Regions from separate parts of the Streptomyces sp. Je 1-369 genome, predicted to be linked through region 2. Evidence: riboswitches for the same ligand, from Rfam matches in the RefSeq annotation. Region 2 holds a riboswitch; each other region holds the start of a gene.

Region 1 (5,943 bases), 5.4 Mb from region 2:
GCTGCGGCCCGCGGACGTGGCGGTCGGTTCGCTGACCTTCGCCATGCCCGAGGGCATGTCCGAGCACGACCACGACTTCCAGACCCAGATCGCCAAGGCCGCCCTGATGATCGTCCGGATCCAGCCGGAGAACATCAAGGACAAGCGCGAGCTGGAGTGGTCGCACGAGGGCATCGTGGCGTACTCCAAGATCTGCACCCACGTGGGCTGCCCGATCTCCCTGTACGAGCAGCAGACGCACCACGTCCTCTGCCCGTGCCACCAGTCCACCTTCGATCTCTCCGACGGTGCCCGAGTGATCTTCGGCCCGGCCGGCCACGCCCTGCCGCAGCTGCGCATCGGCGTGAACGAAAAGGGCTACCTCGAGGCGCTCGGCGACTTCGAAGAGCCCGTCGGTCCTGCCTTCTGGGAGCGCGGATGAGCACCACCACGACATCATCGAACGACAACCGCCAGAAGGCGCCCGCCGGTGAGCGGGTAGCGGACTGGGCCGACGGCCGGCTGGGGATCTACTCCCTCGCCAAGGCCAACATGCGCAAGATCTTCCCGGACCACTGGTCCTTCATGCTCGGTGAGATCTGCCTGTACAGCTTCATCATCATCATCCTCACGGGTGTGTACCTGACCCTGTTCTTCCACCCGTCGATGAACGAGGTGGAGTACCACGGCAGCTACATCCCGATGCAGGGACAGTTGATGTCGGAGGCGTTCAACTCGACCATGCACATCTCCTTCGATGTGCGCGGTGGTCTGCTGATCCGGCAGATCCACCACTGGGCGGCGCTGATCTTCCTCGCCGGCATGTTCGTGCACATGATGCGCGTCTTCTTCACGGGTGCGTTCCGCAAGCCCCGCGAGGTCAACTGGGTCTTCGGCTTCCTGCTGTTCGTCCTCGGCATGTTCACCGGTTTCACCGGTTACTCGCTCCCGGACGACCTGCTCTCAGGCACCGGTGTCCGCTTCATGCAGGGCGCCATCCTGTCGATGCCGATCGTCGGCACGTACCTGTCGATGTTCCTGTTCGGCGGCGAGTTCCCCGGCGGCGACTTCGTGGCCCGGTTCTACTCGGTCCACATCCTGCTGCTGCCGGGCATCATGCTCGGCCTCGTGGTGGCGCACCTGATCCTGGTCTTCTACCACAAGCACACGCAGTTCGCGGGCCCCGGCAAGAGCAACAAGAACGTCGTCGGCATGCCGCTGCTGCCGGTCTACATGGCCAAGGCCGGAGGCTTCTTCTTCCTGGTCTTCGGTGTCATCGCGGTCATCGCGGCGATCGCCTCGATCAACCCGATCTGGGCCATCGGTCCCTACCGGCCGGACCAGGTGTCCACCGGTGCCCAGCCCGACTGGTACATGGGCTTCGCCGAGGGTCTGATCCGTGTGATGCCGGGCTGGGAGATCAACCTCTGGGGCCACACGCTCGCCCTGGGCGTGTTCATCCCGCTGGTCGTGGTCTTCCCGCTGGTCCTCGTGGCCATCGCGGTCTACCCGTTCATCGAGTCCTGGGTCACCGGCGACAAGCGCGAGCACCACATCCTGGACCGCCCGCGCAACGCCCCGACCCGTACGGCCTTCGGTGTCGCGTGGATCACGGCGTACATGGTCATGCTGGTCGGCGGTGGCAACGACCTGTGGGCCACGCACTTCCACCTGTCGCTGAACGCGATCACCTGGTTCGTCCGGATCGCCTTCTTCGCCGGACCGGTCATCGCCTTCATCGTGACCAAGCGGATCTGCCTGGGTCTGCAGCGGCGCGACAAGGACAAGGTGCTGCACGGCCGCGAGTCGGGTCTCATCAAGCGGCTGCCGCACGGTGAGTTCATCGAGGTCCACGAGCCGCTCAGCAAGGAGCAGCTGCACACGCTCACCGCGCACGAGCAGTACAAGCCGGTCGAGCTCGGTCCGTCGGTCGACGAGAACGGTGTCGAGCGCAAGCTGTCCGGTTCGCAGAAGCTCCGGGCGAAGCTCTCCAAGGGCTACTACGGGGAAGAGGGTCAGATCCCCAAGCCCACCGCCGACGAGTACAAGGAGATCACGAGCGGCCACGGCCACCACTGATCAGCTGACGCTCTGAAGCACTGACCACCTGGTCGCCACGGCAAGAGCCCCGTCCATTGCATGGACGGGGCTCTTTGCCGTCCTGGCGGCTGGATAGGGTGGTCCCATCCCTACGTGTAGGGGTGTTTCCTACATACGCAGACGAAAAAAACCAGGAGCGGCTATGAACGCTGTGACCCCCGCAGGAGGCGACACCGCGGCGGACCGTTCCTGGCCCGACGTACTGAACGGCCTGCTCGACGGCCGCGACCAGAGCGCCGACGACACGGCGTGGGCCATGGACCGCATCATGCGCGGTGAGGCCACCGACGCCCAGATCGCGGGCTTCGTGGTCGCGCTGCGGGCCAAGGGCGAGACCGTCGAGGAGATCTCCGGTCTGGTACGCGCCATGTACGCGCACGCCAACGTCATCGACGTGCCGGGCCCGAGCGTCGACATCGTCGGCACCGGCGGCGACGGCGCCAAGACCGTCAACATCTCGACCATGTCCGCGATCGTCGTCGCGGGCACCGGCGCGAAGGTCGTCAAGCACGGCAACCGCGCCGCCTCCAGCGCGTCCGGCGCCTCCGACGTCCTGGAGAAGCTCGGCGTCAACCTGGACCTCACCCCCCAGCGGGTGGTCGAGGTCGCCGACGAGGCGGGCATCACCTTCTGCTTCGCCGTGAAGTTCCACCCCGCTTTGCGCCACGCGGGCGGCGCCCGCAGCCAGCTCGGCATCCGTACCGTCTTCAACCTCCTCGGCCCGCTCACCAACCCGGCGAAGGTGCGCGCCCAGGCGGTCGGTGTCGCCGACCCGCGGATGGCGCCCATCGTGGCCGGGGTCTTCGCCGAGCGGGGCAACTCGTCGCTGGTCTTCCGCGGCGACGACGGGCTCGACGAGCTGACGACGACCGCGACCTCGCGGATCTGGGTGGTGCGGGACGGTGCCGTGCGCGAGGAGGCGTTCGACCCGCGGGACGTCGGGATCGACCTGGTGCCCGTCGAGGCGCTGCGGGGCGCCGACGCCTCGTACAACGCGGAGGTCGCGCTGCGGCTCCTGGACGGGGAGACCGGGCCGGTGCGGGACGCGGTGCTGCTGAACTCGGCGGCGGCGCTGGTCGCCCTCGCACCCACCGGTCAGCCCCTCGTGGAGCAGATCGGCGCCGGTATGGCGAAGGCGGCGCGGGCGATCGACTCGGGGGCCGCGAAGCGGGCCCTGGAGCGCTGGGTGGCCGCCAGCAACCGCTGAGGATGTGACGCACGGCGCAGTCCGGAATCTGGACTGCGCCTTGCGCTCCGAAGATCGTGTGGCAGGATGCTGCACAGGTCATGAGTGACAGCGACTACGGCCCCGGCCCGCTGTCCGGCAACCCTCCGTCCGTGGCGGGGTGCCCCGGGTGAAGACCAGGCCGTACGCAGCGAGGCGTATGGCAAGCGCGGACCCCTGGACATCGGTGAATGTCACAGCCCTGGGGTCCTGGTCCTCAAGGGAGCAGTCTCGTGAGCAAGCGAATGTGCTAGGGCCTTCGGCCCCTTTCCGCGCACCCTTCTTCTCTTCATCACTGCACCGCCGCATGGATCGAGCGCGGCCGTCGTCGCAGTGAACTCACTTGTCTCTTACGGGAGTTCGCCATGTCTGTTTCCAGTGTCGCCGTCGACCCGTCCGTCTGTGCCCCGCTCGCCGTCCTCGGCCGTGACGTCACCGTCCCGCTGGTCACCGGCGGCGAGGTGAGCTACGCGGCGCTCGACTACGCGGCGAGCGCGCCGGCGCTGCAGCGCGTCTGGGACGACGTGGCCGCCTACGCCCCGTACTACGGCAGCGTGCACCGCGGCGCCGGGTACCTCTCGCAGCTGTCGACCGACCTCTTCGAGAACTCCCGGAAGACCGTCGCCGAGTTCCTCGGCTGCCGCGAGGGCGACCAGGTCGTCTTCACCCGCTCCACCACCGACTCCCTGAACCTCCTCGCCTCCGCCCTGCCCGCCGACTGCCAGGTCTTCGTCTTCGAGACCGAGCACCACGCCTCGCTGCTGCCGTGGCGGGACGCGCGGGTGACGTACCTCAACGCGCCGCGCACCCCCGAGGAGGCCGTACACACCCTGGAGCGCGCCCTCGCCGACCGCGACCCCTACGGCCCCGCCCTCGTCTGCGTCACCGGCGCCTCCAACGTCACCGGCGAGCTGTGGCCGGTGCGCGAGCTGGCCGCCGCCGCCCACGCGCACGGCGCCCGCATCGTCCTCGACGCCGCGCAGCTCGCGCCCCACCACCCCGTCTCCATCGCCGAGTTGGACGTCGACTGGGTCGCGTTCTCCGGGCACAAGCTGTACGCGCCGTTCGGCTCCGGGGTCCTCGCGGGCCGCTCCGACTGGCTGCGCGACGCCGAGCCCTACCTCGCGGGCGGCGGCGCCTCGCGGAAGGTGGCGCGACGTGCCGACGGAGGCGTGGACGTGGAGTGGCACGACACCGCCGCCCGCCACGAGGCCGGATCCCCGAACGTCATCGGCGTCTACTCCATCGCCTCCGCCTGCAAGGCGCTCACCGACGCGGGCTTCGACGAGCTCGTCGCCCGCGAGCAGCACCTCATCAAGGAGGTCCGCGAGGGCCTCGCCGAGGTGCCGCAGGTGCGGATCCTCTCCCTCTTCGGCGACGACGCGCCGCGCGTGGGCGTCATCTCCTTCGTTGTGGACGGCTGGAACAGCTCGCACTTCGCCGCCGCGCTCTCCGCCGAGTACGGCATCGGCGTACGCGACGGCCTGTTCTGCGCCCACCCGCTGGTGCGCACCCTCCTCGACAGCGAGCCCGACGAGCCCGGCGAGTGCGGCGCCCCCGAGGCCGCGCCCGGCGAGAAGTCGCTGAACGCGATCCGCGTGAGCTTCGGCGCGGGCACCCCCGACGAGCACGTCGAGCGTTTCGTGCGCGCCGTCAAGGAACTGGTGGCGGACGGTGCGCGCTGGAGCTACCGCACAGAGGACGGGCGTTGCGTGCCGGACACCGGCGCCGCCGCATGAGTGGGCAGGCGTGAGCCGAGCCGGATCATTCGCAGGGCCCGCTCCGTCGCGTCGGTGAGGAACTCGCCGCCCCTGCCGAGCGCCTCGGTCATCGACATCGGGGCGGGCAGGATCGAGCTGTAGGCGTCGACGCCGACGGAGCGCACGGTGTGCGCGCCGTCCCCGATCGTGCCCGCGAGCACCAGGACGGGCCTGCCCGACAGCTTGGCGCGGCGGGCCACCTCGGCCGGGACCTTGCCGCGCGGCGTCTGGTGGTCGAGGGCGCCCTCCGCGGTGATGACGAGGTCGGCGCGGGCGAGCCGTGCGTCGAGGTCGATCCGGTCGAGCAGGACGTCGAAGCGGGGGAGCAGGGCGGCGCCGAGAGCGGCGAGCCCGGCGCCGAGTCCGCCCGACGCGCCCGTGCCGGGTCCCTCGAAGAGGTCGGCGCGCACGTGGAGGTCCCGCGTGAGGAGGTGGGCCCAGTGCTCAAGGGCGGCGGCCAGCCGCTCGACCTGGAGGGGCGTCGCGCCCTTCTGGGGCCCGAAGACGCGGGCGACGCCGTGCTTGCCGCACAGGACGTTGTACGGGTTGCAGGCGACGCGGATCTCGGTGTCCGCGATGCGCGGATCGATGCCGCTCGGGTCGATGCGGTTCAGGCGCGTCAACTCCCGCCCGCCGCGCGGCAGTTCCCAGCCGTCGAGATCCAGGAGTCTGGCGCCCAGGGCTTGCAGGGCGCCCGCGCCGCCGTCCGAGGTGCCCGAGTCGCCGCAGCCGACGAGGATGCGGCGGGCGCCCGTGTCGAGCGCCGCGCGGATCAGCTCGCCGACGCCGTACGTCGTGGTGGCACCCGGATCGCGCAGATCGCGGGGGACCAGCGAGAGACCGGCCACGGCCGCCATCTCGACGACCGCCGTGCCGTCG
Region 2 (5,943 bases):
GCGCGGCCGAAGGCGCGATGACCGTCGCGGACGGCGAGGGCGGCCTGCGCACTCTGCGCGTGGTGGAGGCCGGCTACGCGTCGGCCCGCAGTGGAGTCCCGGTCAGGATCAGCACGGCTCGTTGCTGCCGCCGTTCGTGAGGTTCCCGTCGTACACCCAGCCCTGGGCGCCCGTGGCGCGCACCGTCACATAGGTCCAGCCGTTGTTGGACTCGTTGAAGGTGTAGCAGTGATAGTCGACCGCCGTGCTGTGGACCTGATTGCTGCCACAGGTGTTGTGGGGGCCGCTGCGGCGCAGGGTCTGTGTGCTGACCGTCTGCCCGCCGCCGGGGTCGACGTCGCGATGGGAGTGAGAGGAACAGCTCTGGGTCCCACTGGGGGTCCAGTTGGGCGGTTCCCCGCCGCCGGTGTCGACGGAGGGGGCCGCCTGTGCTGTCGTGACCGAACCGCCTGCCAGCAAGGCGGCTCCCGCCGCGAGACCGGCGAACCATGTGCGAGTACGCATGATGCTCCTTGGGGATCGTTGTCGGACGAACGTCGTTGCCGGACGAACAATGACTTGATGTGAACCTGCCGCCCGGAAGCAGCCATGCGTAAGTTGACGCCGACTGGGCTCATACGTCTGAGGGGGCGGCGAGTGGCGGGTCGGCGTGTGGTGATGGGGGAGCCGACGCTCGGAGTGGAACGAGGGCAACGCTGCACGCTGCCCACCGCGCCGACAAGGCCGTACGGCGTTCGGACGTGTTCGGACCCGTACGCGGCGCGTTCCGAACACGTCCGAACGGGACTGGTGCCGTGACGAGCCGGGACGAAGGGTCCCTGGCAGAGCGGTCGGCCGGGGCGCCGCAGCCCGCGAGCGCCGGTACCCCGGCCGAGTTCGCCGTGGCACTCCGCGCGCTGCGGACCTGGTCGGGACTGACCTACCGTCAGCTGGAGAGCAAGGCGACCGCACACGGCGACACCCTGCCCGCCAGCACGATCGCGACGACCCTCGGCCGGATCACCCTGCCCCGGGAACGGTTCGTCGAGGCCTTCACCCGGGCGTGCGGCCTCGGCGACGACGACGTACTCCAGTGGCTCGGGGCCCGTCGCCGACTCGCCACCGACGACCGCGCGCCGAGCGGTGACCGTGACGACGGCGACAGCGGGGATGCCGTCGCCCCGCCGCCGGTACGGGTGCCGTGGTGGCGCAGGACCGCCGGTCTCGTCGTCGGGGCGGGCCTCGGGATCTTCGGCACGCTCGGCGCCGGCAGCCTCTTCGACGACGCTTCCGCGCCGCCGGTCACCCCGTCCGCGATGCCGGTGACCGGCGTGCGGATTCCGGCCGTGGGCAGCTGGGCGCGGATTCACCCCGCCAGAAGCCCGGAGTTCTGCGTCACCGAAGGAAAGGACCGCACCGGCCGCTACAAGACCGCCGTCGCCGCCCAGCACCCCTGTACGAAGGCGGCCCGGCCCCGCGTGTTCCTCGAACCCGTGGGCAAGGACGTCGTACAGATCCAGTGGCATCACCCGAAGTACGGCATCGGCTGCCTGACGGTCCTGTCGAAGGGGCCGGGCCGCGATCTGCTCGAACCCCGTGAGGACTGTGCCGACGGCAACCGGGCCCAGCAGTTCCGCGTCAGCTCCTTCGGCCCGGCGGTCGCGAAGCACTTCCGCCTCCGTCCCGTCAGCACCGGCCGGTGTCTGAGCCTGCGCGACCAGGACGTCGAAGCCGGTACGGAGGTCGTCCAGGGCCGCTGCTCCGGCGCCGCCGACCAGGAGTTCGGGATCGAAGTGATCCCGCCGCCTTGACGGGGGGCGCCGCAGCATAGACCTCCGGCACAGACGCACTGAGACCGGAGTCGGATCCGGAACGGATCGGGCGGGTATTAGCGTGGACTGGACAGATCGACCGAACAGGATCCGAGGTGCCCGGCCCATGCCAAGCCGCAGCGAGAGCCGTACCCAGCTCATCGAGTCACTCATGGAGCGGTTCCCGCACGTGCCGCGGGAAGCCGTGATCAAGGAGGATCTGCTGCGTGGCGGCATCGCCTTCGACGAGTCGGCGCTCAGCGACAACGAGGGCGGGGAGGTCAAGCCGAAGTCGTACTTCATCTTCTCCTTCGACCACGGGACGCTCCCCGAACTCGGCGCCGCCGCCCTGCGCCGCCCGCCGGAGGAGATCGTCCTCACCGGCGGCCCGTACGACCTGCGCCGCACCGTCGTCTCGGTGCGCGTGAACCCGTCCTCGCCCTACCGGGTCGCCGCCGACGACAACGGCGTGCTCGGCCTGTACCTGGACGGGGCGCGGATCTCCGACGTCGGCCTGCCCCCGATGCCGGACTACTACCGGCACACGCTGGAGAACGGCAAGTCGGTGATGGAGGTGGCGCCCACCATCCAGTGGGGCTACCTCATCTACCTGACGGTCTTCCGGGTCTGCCAGTACTTCGGCGCCAAGGAGGAGTGCCAGTACTGCGACATCAACCACAACTGGCGCCAGCAGAAGGCTGCGGGTCGTCCCTACACCGGCGTGAAGCCGATGGACGAGGTCCTCGAAGCCCTCGCCATCATCGACAAGTACGACACGAACAAGTCGTCCACCGCGTACACGCTGACCGGCGGCGCCATCACCACGCAGCTCCAGGGCAAGGACGAGGCCGACTTCTACGGGCAGTACGCGAAGGCCATCGAGGAGCGCTTCCCGGGCCGCTGGATCGGCAAGGTCGTCGCCCAGGCGCTGCCCAAGGAGGACGTGCAGCGCTTCCACGACTACGGAGTGCGGATCTACCACCCGAACTACGAGGTCTGGGACCCGTACCTGTTCGAGCGGTACTGCCCCGGCAAGGAGCGCTACGTCGGCCGCGACGAGTGGCACCGCCGCATCCTGGACTCCGCGGAGGTGTTCGGGCCGCGCAACGTGATCCCGAACTTCGTCGCGGGCGTCGAGATGGCCGAGCCGTTCGGCTTCAAGACGGTCGACGAGGCCATCGACTCCACCGTGGAGGGCCTGCAGTACTTCATGTCGCGCGGCATCACGCCCCGCTTCACCACCTGGTGCCCGGAGCCCACGACGCCGCTCGGCAAGGCGAACCCGCAGGGCGCGCCGCTGGAGTACCACGTGCGGCTCCTTGAGGCCTACCGCGCGACGATGGAGGCCAACGGCCTCAGCTCGCCCCCCGGCTACGGCCCCGCGGGCCCCGGCAACGCGGTCTTCTCGGTCAGCTCCTTCATGGACAGCCTGCCCGCGGAGAAGGCCGCTCCGGAGGACGCGATTACTCCCGCGACCTCCCACTAGGGGAAGTGTTACGGTCGGGGCGGGTCACGAGTTCCAGTGTCAAGCCCCGGCTCGCTGGACGGCACCCCGCTCCGTCGCGGGTGCCCCGGGTGACGACCCGCCCCGTGCGACGCGCACGGGGAACGGCGGATCACCGGGCCGGCGAGACCCGGGGTCCACGACTCCGGAGGCACCCCATGACGCATTCTCCCGCGCACGACACCCGTGACACCTCGGTCGACGTGCTCCTGTCCTCGTACGACGTCGCGGACGACGGCCGCATCGCGCTGCACGTGCTCGGCCCGACCCGGGGCGTCCCCGAGGCCCTGTGGACGCGCGACCCGCGGCACCTGCGCCGCCTGCTGCGCGACCACAAGGGCCTCGCCCAGTGGCACCCCCACCGCAACGTGCTGAGGCTGCGGAGCGACACGGCGGGCGCCACGCTGGTCGGCGTGGCGGCCGGGACGGGCCACGAAGCCCCTCGCCGCTGACCAAGATCACCGGTTCGTAGGATGACGGCGTGATCCGGGCGCGGGCGGTCCCCGCGTCCGGGCGGCGCGACAGTCAGCCACCCACAGCCGGAGGTCCCCGTGCAGCACCACCCCGTCACCGTCGTCACCGGCGGCAGCCGCGGTATCGGCGCCGCTGTCAGCGCCCGTCTCGCCGAGGAGGGCCACGACGTCGTCATCGGCTACCGCTCCAACGCGGCCGCCGCCGATGAGGCCGCCGACGCGGTCCGCGCCGCAGGTCGCCGCTGCATCACCGTCGAGGTCGACACCGCCGACGAGTCCGACGTCGACCGCCTCTTCGACACCGCCGCCCAGCTCGGCCCGGTCACCGGCCTGGTCAACAACGCCGGGGTGAGCGGCCCCGTCGGGCCCCTCGCCGACGCCGACGCCGAGGGCATGCGCAGGGCGCTCGAAGTGAACGTACTCGGCTATCTGCTCTGCGCCCGGCGCGCGGTGCGGGACATGCAGGCCAACGGCGGCGGCGCCATCGTGAACGTCTCGTCCGCCGCGGCGACGCTCGGTGCCCCCGGCGAGTACGTCCACTACGCCGCCGCCAAGGGCGCCGTCGACACGATGACGGTCGGCCTGTCCAAGGAGGTCGCCGGGGACGGCATCCGGGTCAACGCCGTCGCCCCCGGCGTCATCTGGACCGAGTTCCACGCCGACCCCGAGCGCCCCGCGAAGCTCGCCGCGGGCATCCCCCTCGGGCGCTCCGGGCAACCCTCCGAGATCGCCGCGGCCGTCGCCTGGCTGCTCTCCGACGAGGCCTCGTACGCCACCGGCACCGTGCTGCGGGTCGCGGGCGGACGCTGAGGGCCTGTCTTCGGAACCTCGGTCGACCGCTCGTAGGATTGGCACATGATCAGTGGAGCGGTCGACCTCGCGCCAGGCGTCCTCATCCGGCCCGTCGCGCTCGACGACGCGGAGGCACTCGCCCGCGCCTACCGGCGCAACCGCGACCACCTCGGCCCCTGGGACCCGGACCGTCCCGCCGCCTTCTACACCGCGGAGGGGCAGGCCGAGCGGGTCCGCGTACAGCTGGCGGACGGACAGGCGGGCCGGTCCGCGCACTGGGTCCTGGTGAGCGGCGCCGAGATCGTCGGCCACGCGGCCGTCTCGAACATCGTGCTCGGCCCGGCCCGCAGCGGAAACCTCGGCTACTGGATCGACGCCGAGCACGTGGGCCGCGGCCTCGCCTCCGCCGCCGCACGGCACGCCTGCGCGACGGCGGACACCCAACTCGGCCTGCACCGCGTCGAGGCAGGCACCCTGATGCACAACACGGCGTCGCAGCGCGTGCTGAGGAAGTGCGGCTTCGCGGAGTACGGAGTCGCACCGTCCTTCCTCTTCATCAACGGCGCCTGGCGCGACCACCGGCTCTTCCAGAAGATCCTCAACGACCGTCCCTTGTAGAACGGGCCGAGGTGCGAGACTGGTGTGGTGACGCGGAGCGAGCGGGACACAAAGCGGGACACGGAGCGGGAGACGCAGCGCAAGACCGAGCGGCGCCTGGAGCAGACCATCCTGGAGTTGCTGGACCGCCGTGCCCCGGACGCCACGATCTGCCCCTCGGACGCCGCACGGGCGGTCCACGAAGGGGACGACGACGGTTGGCGCGCACTGATGGAGCCCGCCCGCCGCGCGGCCCGGAAGCTGGTCGAGGCCGGCAAGGTGGAGATCACGCAGGGCGGTGAGCCGGTCGACCCGGCGGACGCCCGCGGCCCGATCCGCATCCGCCGGACCCGGTAGGACTCCGTTCACCCGCTGTGCCGGGCCGTCGGCCATCTGACCGTCGGGCTCTCGGGCTGTCCGGCCGTCGGGCTGTCGGGCTGTCGGGCACAACCATCGGCTGTTTCCGCGTGTCTCCGAGGTGAGTCACGTCCGCGTGCACGTGTTCGACCCCGTGCGCACCCAAGGAGGAACCGTGGGCATCCGCCGACCCGCCCTGTCGACAGCCACTTCGAGAGCCACTTCGACCGCCGTGGCCGCGGCCCTGATCGGTTCGCTCGGCGTGCCGGTCCTCGCGGGCACCGCATCCGCGAGGCCCGTGTCCGCGAAGGACGCCGCCGCCACCGTACGGGAGGACTTCGACGGCGACGGCCACCAGGACGTCGCCGTGGCCGCGCCCGGCGCGACCGTCGGCGGCCACACCTGGGCGGGTTACATCACCATCAGGTAC
Region 3 (5,943 bases), 3.9 Mb from region 2:
CCACAGCACGGAGTTCGCGATGCCGTTGTACGCGTCGGCGTGGACGCGCGCGTCGATGTCCAGCATCCGTACGCCGGGTTCCCCGACTCCGCGCCGCACGGCCTCGCGGTCGCCCTCGCCGAGCGCCGCGCACACCCACAGCGCGTCCGCCTGGTCGCCGATCGCGCTGAGTCCTGAGACGAGCCCGCCGCCGCCGCGCTTCGTGGTCAGCTCACCGTCCTCTCCGACGGTGTACGAGACGGGGCCGCGGTTGGACGCGACGAGGACCTGCGCTGCTGACGGTGCGGACTCGGAGACCATGTGGCAAAACGTAGCCCGTCCTGTAAACCCTCAAACGTACGGCGGCCGGACTCTCCGGGAAGGGGATCCGGCGGCGGGGTGCGGCGGTGTGCCGCCGTGTGCCAGGACGTGCCGTCGTGTGCCGCTGGGCCGGGTGGGGTCAGTCGCGGCGCTTGCGTGCCGCGACGATCACCAGCACGCCGAGCCCGCAGAGCGCGGTCGCGGTCCCGCTGAAGAGCAGGGCCCGGGAACTGCCCGTGTCGGCGAGCTCACCGCCCGCGCCGTGCCGCTCTTGGCGGTGCTGCTCCTGGGCGGGTGCGTCGGCGGAGGGCTCGGCGAACGGCTGGAAGACCGCGGCGGCGGCGGGCGCCGCGGTCGCGGTCGGGACCCCGGCGGCGACGGCGAGGGCGACACTGGCCGTGGCGAGCGCCAGTCCGCCCACCCGCCGCATGACTCGCATGGCATCTCTTGCCCACGCACATCTGACCGACGTACATCTGACCCACATAAAAGAACAATGTAGGCAAAGCGCATGACATCCGTCGGTTACGCCACGCGACGATGCGCGTACTCGGAGATATCGGCCATCGGCGGCCGCTCCTCCGTGTCCACCGCGTGTGTCCTCGGCTCGAACCCGTGCACTCCCCGGACGAACTGCGTCAGCTCAGGGCGTACGAGATGACCGCGCGCGAGCCGCACCTGCGCCGTCCGGTATATCGCCGCCGCCATCCGCCCGAGCGCCTGCCCGTCCTGGTGCCGGTGCCTGCGCACCCCCACGTCGACCTGCGCCAGCGCGTCCAGGCCCACGGTGTGCAGCGCGTCGACGAGCAGGCCCAGCTCCACGCCGTACCCGACGGGGAACGGCAGCCGCTCCAGGAGCGACCTGCGCGCCGCGTACTCGCCGCCCAGCGGCTGCACGAACCCGGCGAGCCGCGGCCAGTGCATGTTCAGGAGCGGCCGCGCCATCAGCTCCGTCACCCGGCCGCCCTGCCCGTCCGCCCCCGCGAGCGGGCGGTCGTACATCGCCTTCACGAACGCCACGTCCGGGTCGGTGAGCAGCGGGCCGACTATCCCGGAGACGAAGTCGGCGGAGAACTCCTTCAGGTCCGCGTCGACGAACGCCACGATGTCGCCGCTCGTCGCGAGCAGCGACCGCCACAGCACCTCGCCCTTGCCCGCGACGGCGGGCAGCCGCGGCAGGATCGCGTCGCGGTGGACGACCTTGGCGCCCGCGGCGGCGGCGACCTCCGCCGTACGGTCCGTGGAGCCGGAGTCGACGACGAGCAGCTCGTCGACCAGCGGAACCTTCTCCATCAGCTCGCGGCGGATCTCGGCGACGATCTCGCCGACCGTCCTCTCCTCGTCGAGCGCGGGCAGCACGACGCTCACCGACGCGCCGCCCGCCCGTTTGGCGGCGGCGAGGCGGTCCCGGGGGCGGTCGGCGACGGACCAGGAACGCCTGCTCAGCCAGTGCTCGACCTCTTCCAGCACGGTCGTGGTCCTCCCATATGTGATCCATCTCGCTGTTCGGACGACTATCTCAAGGGTCCGGGGCTTCGGTTACAGTCTTGAACAACGCCGGTGGCCATCGCATGTCGGGGTCACCACCGCGTTCACGCACAACAATCGAAACCCATAATCGAATACCGCTCATCCAGAGGGGCAGAGGGATACGGCCCGTTGAAGCCCCGGCAACCACCCAGTCGGTCTCGCGCAGTCAAGCGCAGCGAGGCTCCCGGCTAGCGAAGGTGCCAATTCCGTCTCGCGGCGAGATGCGTCGCGAGGAAGATGAGGAGAAAGGGCCTCGCCTCCATGGCTGTGCAGACTGTCGCCACCGAAAGCACCACCTCTTCCGTCTCTTCCGTAGACCTCGGGCCCGCGTCCGGCCTCTCCTGCCGTGAGTGCGGCACCAAGTTCCCGCTCGGCCCGATCTTCGCCTGCGTCGAGTGTTTCGGCCCCCTCGAAGTCGCGTACGACCTGCCGCTCGGTGACCCGGAAGCCCTGCGCAAGCAGATCGAGGCGGGCCCCGCCAACATCTGGCGCTACGCCCCCCTCCTGCCGGTCCCCGCCGACGTGGCCGACAAGCCGAACCTGAACCCCGGCTGGACCAAGCTCGTCAAGGCCGACAACCTCGCCAGGGAACTCGGCGTCCAACAGGGCAAGTTGTTCGTCAAGGACGACTCCGGCAACCCCACGCACTCCTTCAAGGACCGCGTCGTCGCGCAGGCGCTCGAAGCGGCGCGCGCCTTCGGCTTCACCACGCTGTCCTGCTCCTCCACGGGCAACCTCGCGGGCGCGGTGGGCGCCGCGGCGGCCCGCGCCGGCTTCCGGTCCTGCGTGTTCATCCCGCACGACCTGGAGCAGGGCAAGGTCGTCATGGCCGCGGTCTACGGCGGCGAGCTCGTCGGCATCGAGGGTAACTACGACGACGTGAACCGCTTCTGCTCCGAGCTCATCGGCGACCCGCTGGGCGAGGGCTGGGGCTTCGTCAACGTCAACCTGCGGCCGTACTACGGCGAGGGCTCCAAGACCCTCGCGTACGAGATCTGCGAGCAGCTCGGCTGGGAGCTGCCCGACCAGCTGGTCATCCCGATCGCGTCCGGCTCGCAGCTCACGAAGATCGACAAGGGGCTCAAGGAGCTCATCGCCCTCGGCCTGGTCGAGGACAAGCCCTACAAGATCTTCGGCGCGCAGGCGGAGGGCTGCTCGCCGGTGTCGGCGGCGTTCAAGGCGGGCCACGACGTGGTCCGCCCGCAGAAGCCGAACACGATCGCCAAGTCCCTCGCGATCGGCAACCCGGCCGACGGGCCGTACGTGCTGGACATCGCGCGGCGTACGGGGGGTGCGGTGGAGGACGTGAACGACGAGCAGGTCGTCGAGGCGATCAAGATCCTTGCCCGCACGGAAGGGATCTTCGCGGAGACGGCGGGCGGTGTGACGGTGGGCGTCACGAAGAAGCTTTTTGAGGCGGGGCTCCTTGACCCGGCCCTCACCACGGTCGTCCTGAACACCGGGGACGGCCTGAAAACCCTCGACGCCGTTGCCGAGACCTCTCAGGCGACGGCGACGATCAAGCCGAGCCTTGAGGCGTTTCGCTCCGCGGGTCTTGCCGGCTGAGGTTGTTGCTTCCCTGCGGGACGGCTGTGGCTGGTCGCGCAGTTCCCCGCGCCCCTGACGGGGCGCCACCTGACCGCCCCCTGACATACCGAGGTGAACCGTATGAGCGTCAACGTCCGTATCCCCACCATTCTCCGTACCTACACCGGCGGCAAGGCCGAGGTCGTCGCCGAGGGGGCGAACCTCGGGGAGGTCATCGCCGACCTGGAGAAGAACCACAACGGCATCGCCGCCCGCGTCCTGGACGACCAGGGCAAGCTGCGCCGCTTCGTCAACGTGTACGTGAACGACGACGACGTCCGGTTCGAGCAGGGTCTTGAGACGGCCACTCCGGACGGCGCGGGCGTCTCGATCATTCCCGCCGTCGCCGGCGGCTGATCTTTTCGCAACCACTCTGCGTTATCTGAATTGCCCCCTCCGCGAGAGAAACGGAGGGGGCAATTCTGCATGGTTGAGCGCGGTACAGTTGGGAAGCGCGCCCCGCCGCCCGTGCCGAGCGCATATACGAAGTCGGCCTCTGTCCGACAAGAAGTAGCCAAAGAGCGCTGCCCATTTGAACCTTTTGCGGCTTTTGCCTGGCCCGACTTGCCCTGAATTCGGACGGAATCTCCGTAAATTACCGATCGGGCGTGCCCAGAATTCTCGTCCGATTGACCTGTTGCAGACGGCAGTTGGACAGATACATTCAGCGGCGGTCGACGCGTTCCGGCGCACACCCCTACCAGTGGGGGGTGAGGTCTGACCCGGGTCCGCGAAGTGCGGTCCTGTGCAAGGGCCAGTAATAGGGGAGTTAGGCATGGCTCAGGGCACCGTCAAGTGGTTCAACGCGGAGAAGGGGTACGGCTTCATCGCGGTCGACGGTGGTGCGGATGTTTTCGTCCACTACAGCGCGATCCAGATGGACGGTTACCGCACCCTTGAAGAAGGTCAGCGAGTCGAGTTCGAGATCTCGCAGGGCCAGAAGGGTCCGCAGGCGGACATGGTCAAACTCGCCGTCTAGCTCGGCGCGACCGACCACCGAAGCAAGCATCGCGAGGGGCTCGTATCCCAACAGGGGTACGGGCCCCTCGTGTGTGCCGGACCGGCCCCGGGATGCTTCCGGACCTCTCCCTCGGATCCCCCCGGGATCCGTGAGAGGCGCTTGCACTCGCAGGGGTCGAGTGCTAATCATTGGGCTTAGCACTCTCCCAGTGAGAGTGACAGAACTTGGATCGGGTCGGTGAGGCCCGCAGGCCGGGTGGGGCAAGGAACCACAAGGGCTGCAGGCCGTCCGTCGCGGGCACCAGCACGGTCCGTTTGCTTTTCCACCCCGTCCGGGAGGACCACTTCACATGGCCAAGATCATCGCGTTCGACGAGGAGGCACGGCGCGGCCTCGAGCGCGGCATGAACCAGCTCGCCGACGCCGTCAAGGTGACCCTGGGCCCCAAGGGTCGCAACGTCGTCCTCGAGAAGAAGTGGGGCGCCCCCACGATCACCAACGATGGTGTTTCCATCGCCAAGGAGATCGAGCTCGAGGACCCGTACGAGAAGATCGGCGCCGAGCTGGTCAAGGAGGTCGCGAAGAAGACGGACGACGTCGCCGGTGACGGCACGACGACCGCGACCGTCCTGGCCCAGGCCCTGGTGCGCGAGGGTCTGCGCAACGTGGCCGCCGGTGCCAACCCGATGGCCCTGAAGCGCGGCATCGAGAAGGCCGTCGAGGCCGTCTCCGGCGCCCTGCTCGAGCAGGCCAAGGATGTCGAGACCAAGGAGCAGATCGCTTCCACGGCCTCCATCTCCGCCGCCGACACGCAGATCGGCGAGCTCATCGCCGAGGCGATGGACAAGGTCGGCAAGGAAGGCGTCATCACCGTCGAGGAGTCCCAGACCTTCGGTCTGGAGCTCGAGCTCACCGAGGGTATGCGCTTCGACAAGGGCTACATCTCGGCGTACTTCGCCACCGACATGGAGCGTATGGAGGCGTCGCTCGACGACCCGTACATCCTGATCGTCAACTCGAAGATCTCGAACGTGAAGGACCTCCTTCCGCTCCTCGAGAAGGTCATGCAGTCCGGCAAGCCGCTGCTGATCATCGCCGAGGACGTCGAGGGCGAGGCCCTGTCGACCCTGGTCGTCAACAAGATCCGTGGCACCTTCAAGTCCGTCGCCGTCAAGGCCCCGGGCTTCGGTGACCGCCGCAAGGCCATGCTCGGCGACATCGCCATCCTCACCGGTGGCACGGTCATCTCCGAGGAGGTCGGCCTCAAGCTGGAGAACGCCGGTCTCGACCTGCTCGGCCGCGCCCGCAAGGTCGTCATCACCAAGGACGAGACGACGATCGTCGACGGTGCCGGTGACAGCGACCAGGTCCAGGGCCGCGTCAACCAGATCCGCGCCGAGATCGAGAACAGCGACTCGGACTACGACCGCGAGAAGCTCCAGGAGCGCCTGGCGAAGCTCGCGGGCGGCGTGGCCGTCATCAAGGCCGGTGCCGCGACCGAGGTCGAGCTCAAGGAGCGCAAGCACCGCATCGAGGACGCCGTGCGCAACGCCAAGGCGGCCGTCG

What was found. Region 2 has a riboswitch for S-adenosylmethionine ahead of NOO62_RS35030 (hypothetical protein). Riboswitches for the same ligand answer to the same signal wherever they lie in the genome.
Region 1: another riboswitch for S-adenosylmethionine. It lies ahead of NOO62_RS11405 (aminotransferase class V-fold PLP-dependent enzyme); the one in region 2 lies ahead of NOO62_RS35030 (hypothetical protein).
Region 3: another riboswitch for S-adenosylmethionine. It lies ahead of thrC (threonine synthase); the one in region 2 lies ahead of NOO62_RS35030 (hypothetical protein).

What each region holds. Positions count from the first base shown of each region.
Region 1 covers NZ_CP101750.1:2,488,279-2,494,221, reverse strand. Annotated here, with positions in the region: gene NOO62_RS11420 (ubiquinol-cytochrome c reductase iron-sulfur subunit) at 1-421, shown strand, start outside; gene NOO62_RS11415 (cytochrome b) at 418-2,058, shown strand; gene trpD (anthranilate phosphoribosyltransferase) at 2,222-3,286, shown strand; SAM riboswitch class IV at 3,363-3,480, shown strand; gene NOO62_RS11405 (aminotransferase class V-fold PLP-dependent enzyme) at 3,670-5,043, shown strand; gene NOO62_RS11400 (glycerate kinase) at 4,992-5,943, opposite strand, start outside.
Region 2 covers NZ_CP101750.1:7,900,734-7,906,676, forward strand. Annotated here, with positions in the region: gene NOO62_RS35010 (Gfo/Idh/MocA family protein) at 1-140, shown strand, start outside; gene NOO62_RS35015 (hypothetical protein) at 109-504, opposite strand; gene NOO62_RS35020 (XRE family transcriptional regulator) at 795-1,790, shown strand; gene NOO62_RS35025 (radical SAM protein) at 1,918-3,276, shown strand; SAM riboswitch class IV at 3,299-3,408, shown strand; gene NOO62_RS35030 (hypothetical protein) at 3,453-3,746, shown strand; gene NOO62_RS35035 (SDR family NAD(P)-dependent oxidoreductase) at 3,846-4,577, shown strand; gene NOO62_RS35040 (GNAT family N-acetyltransferase) at 4,623-5,177, shown strand; gene NOO62_RS35045 (DUF3253 domain-containing protein) at 5,205-5,513, shown strand; gene NOO62_RS35050 (FG-GAP and VCBS repeat-containing protein) at 5,689-5,943, shown strand, end outside.
Region 3 covers NZ_CP101750.1:4,023,738-4,029,680, reverse strand. Annotated here, with positions in the region: gene NOO62_RS18240 (alpha,alpha-trehalose-phosphate synthase (UDP-forming)) at 1-300, opposite strand, end outside; gene NOO62_RS18235 (hypothetical protein) at 440-739, opposite strand; gene NOO62_RS18230 (glucosyl-3-phosphoglycerate synthase) at 826-1,770, opposite strand; SAM riboswitch class I at 1,927-2,074, shown strand; gene thrC (threonine synthase) at 2,068-3,396, shown strand; gene NOO62_RS18220 (ubiquitin-like small modifier protein 1) at 3,499-3,774, shown strand; gene NOO62_RS18215 (cold-shock protein) at 4,193-4,396, shown strand; gene groL (chaperonin GroEL) at 4,728-5,943, shown strand, end outside.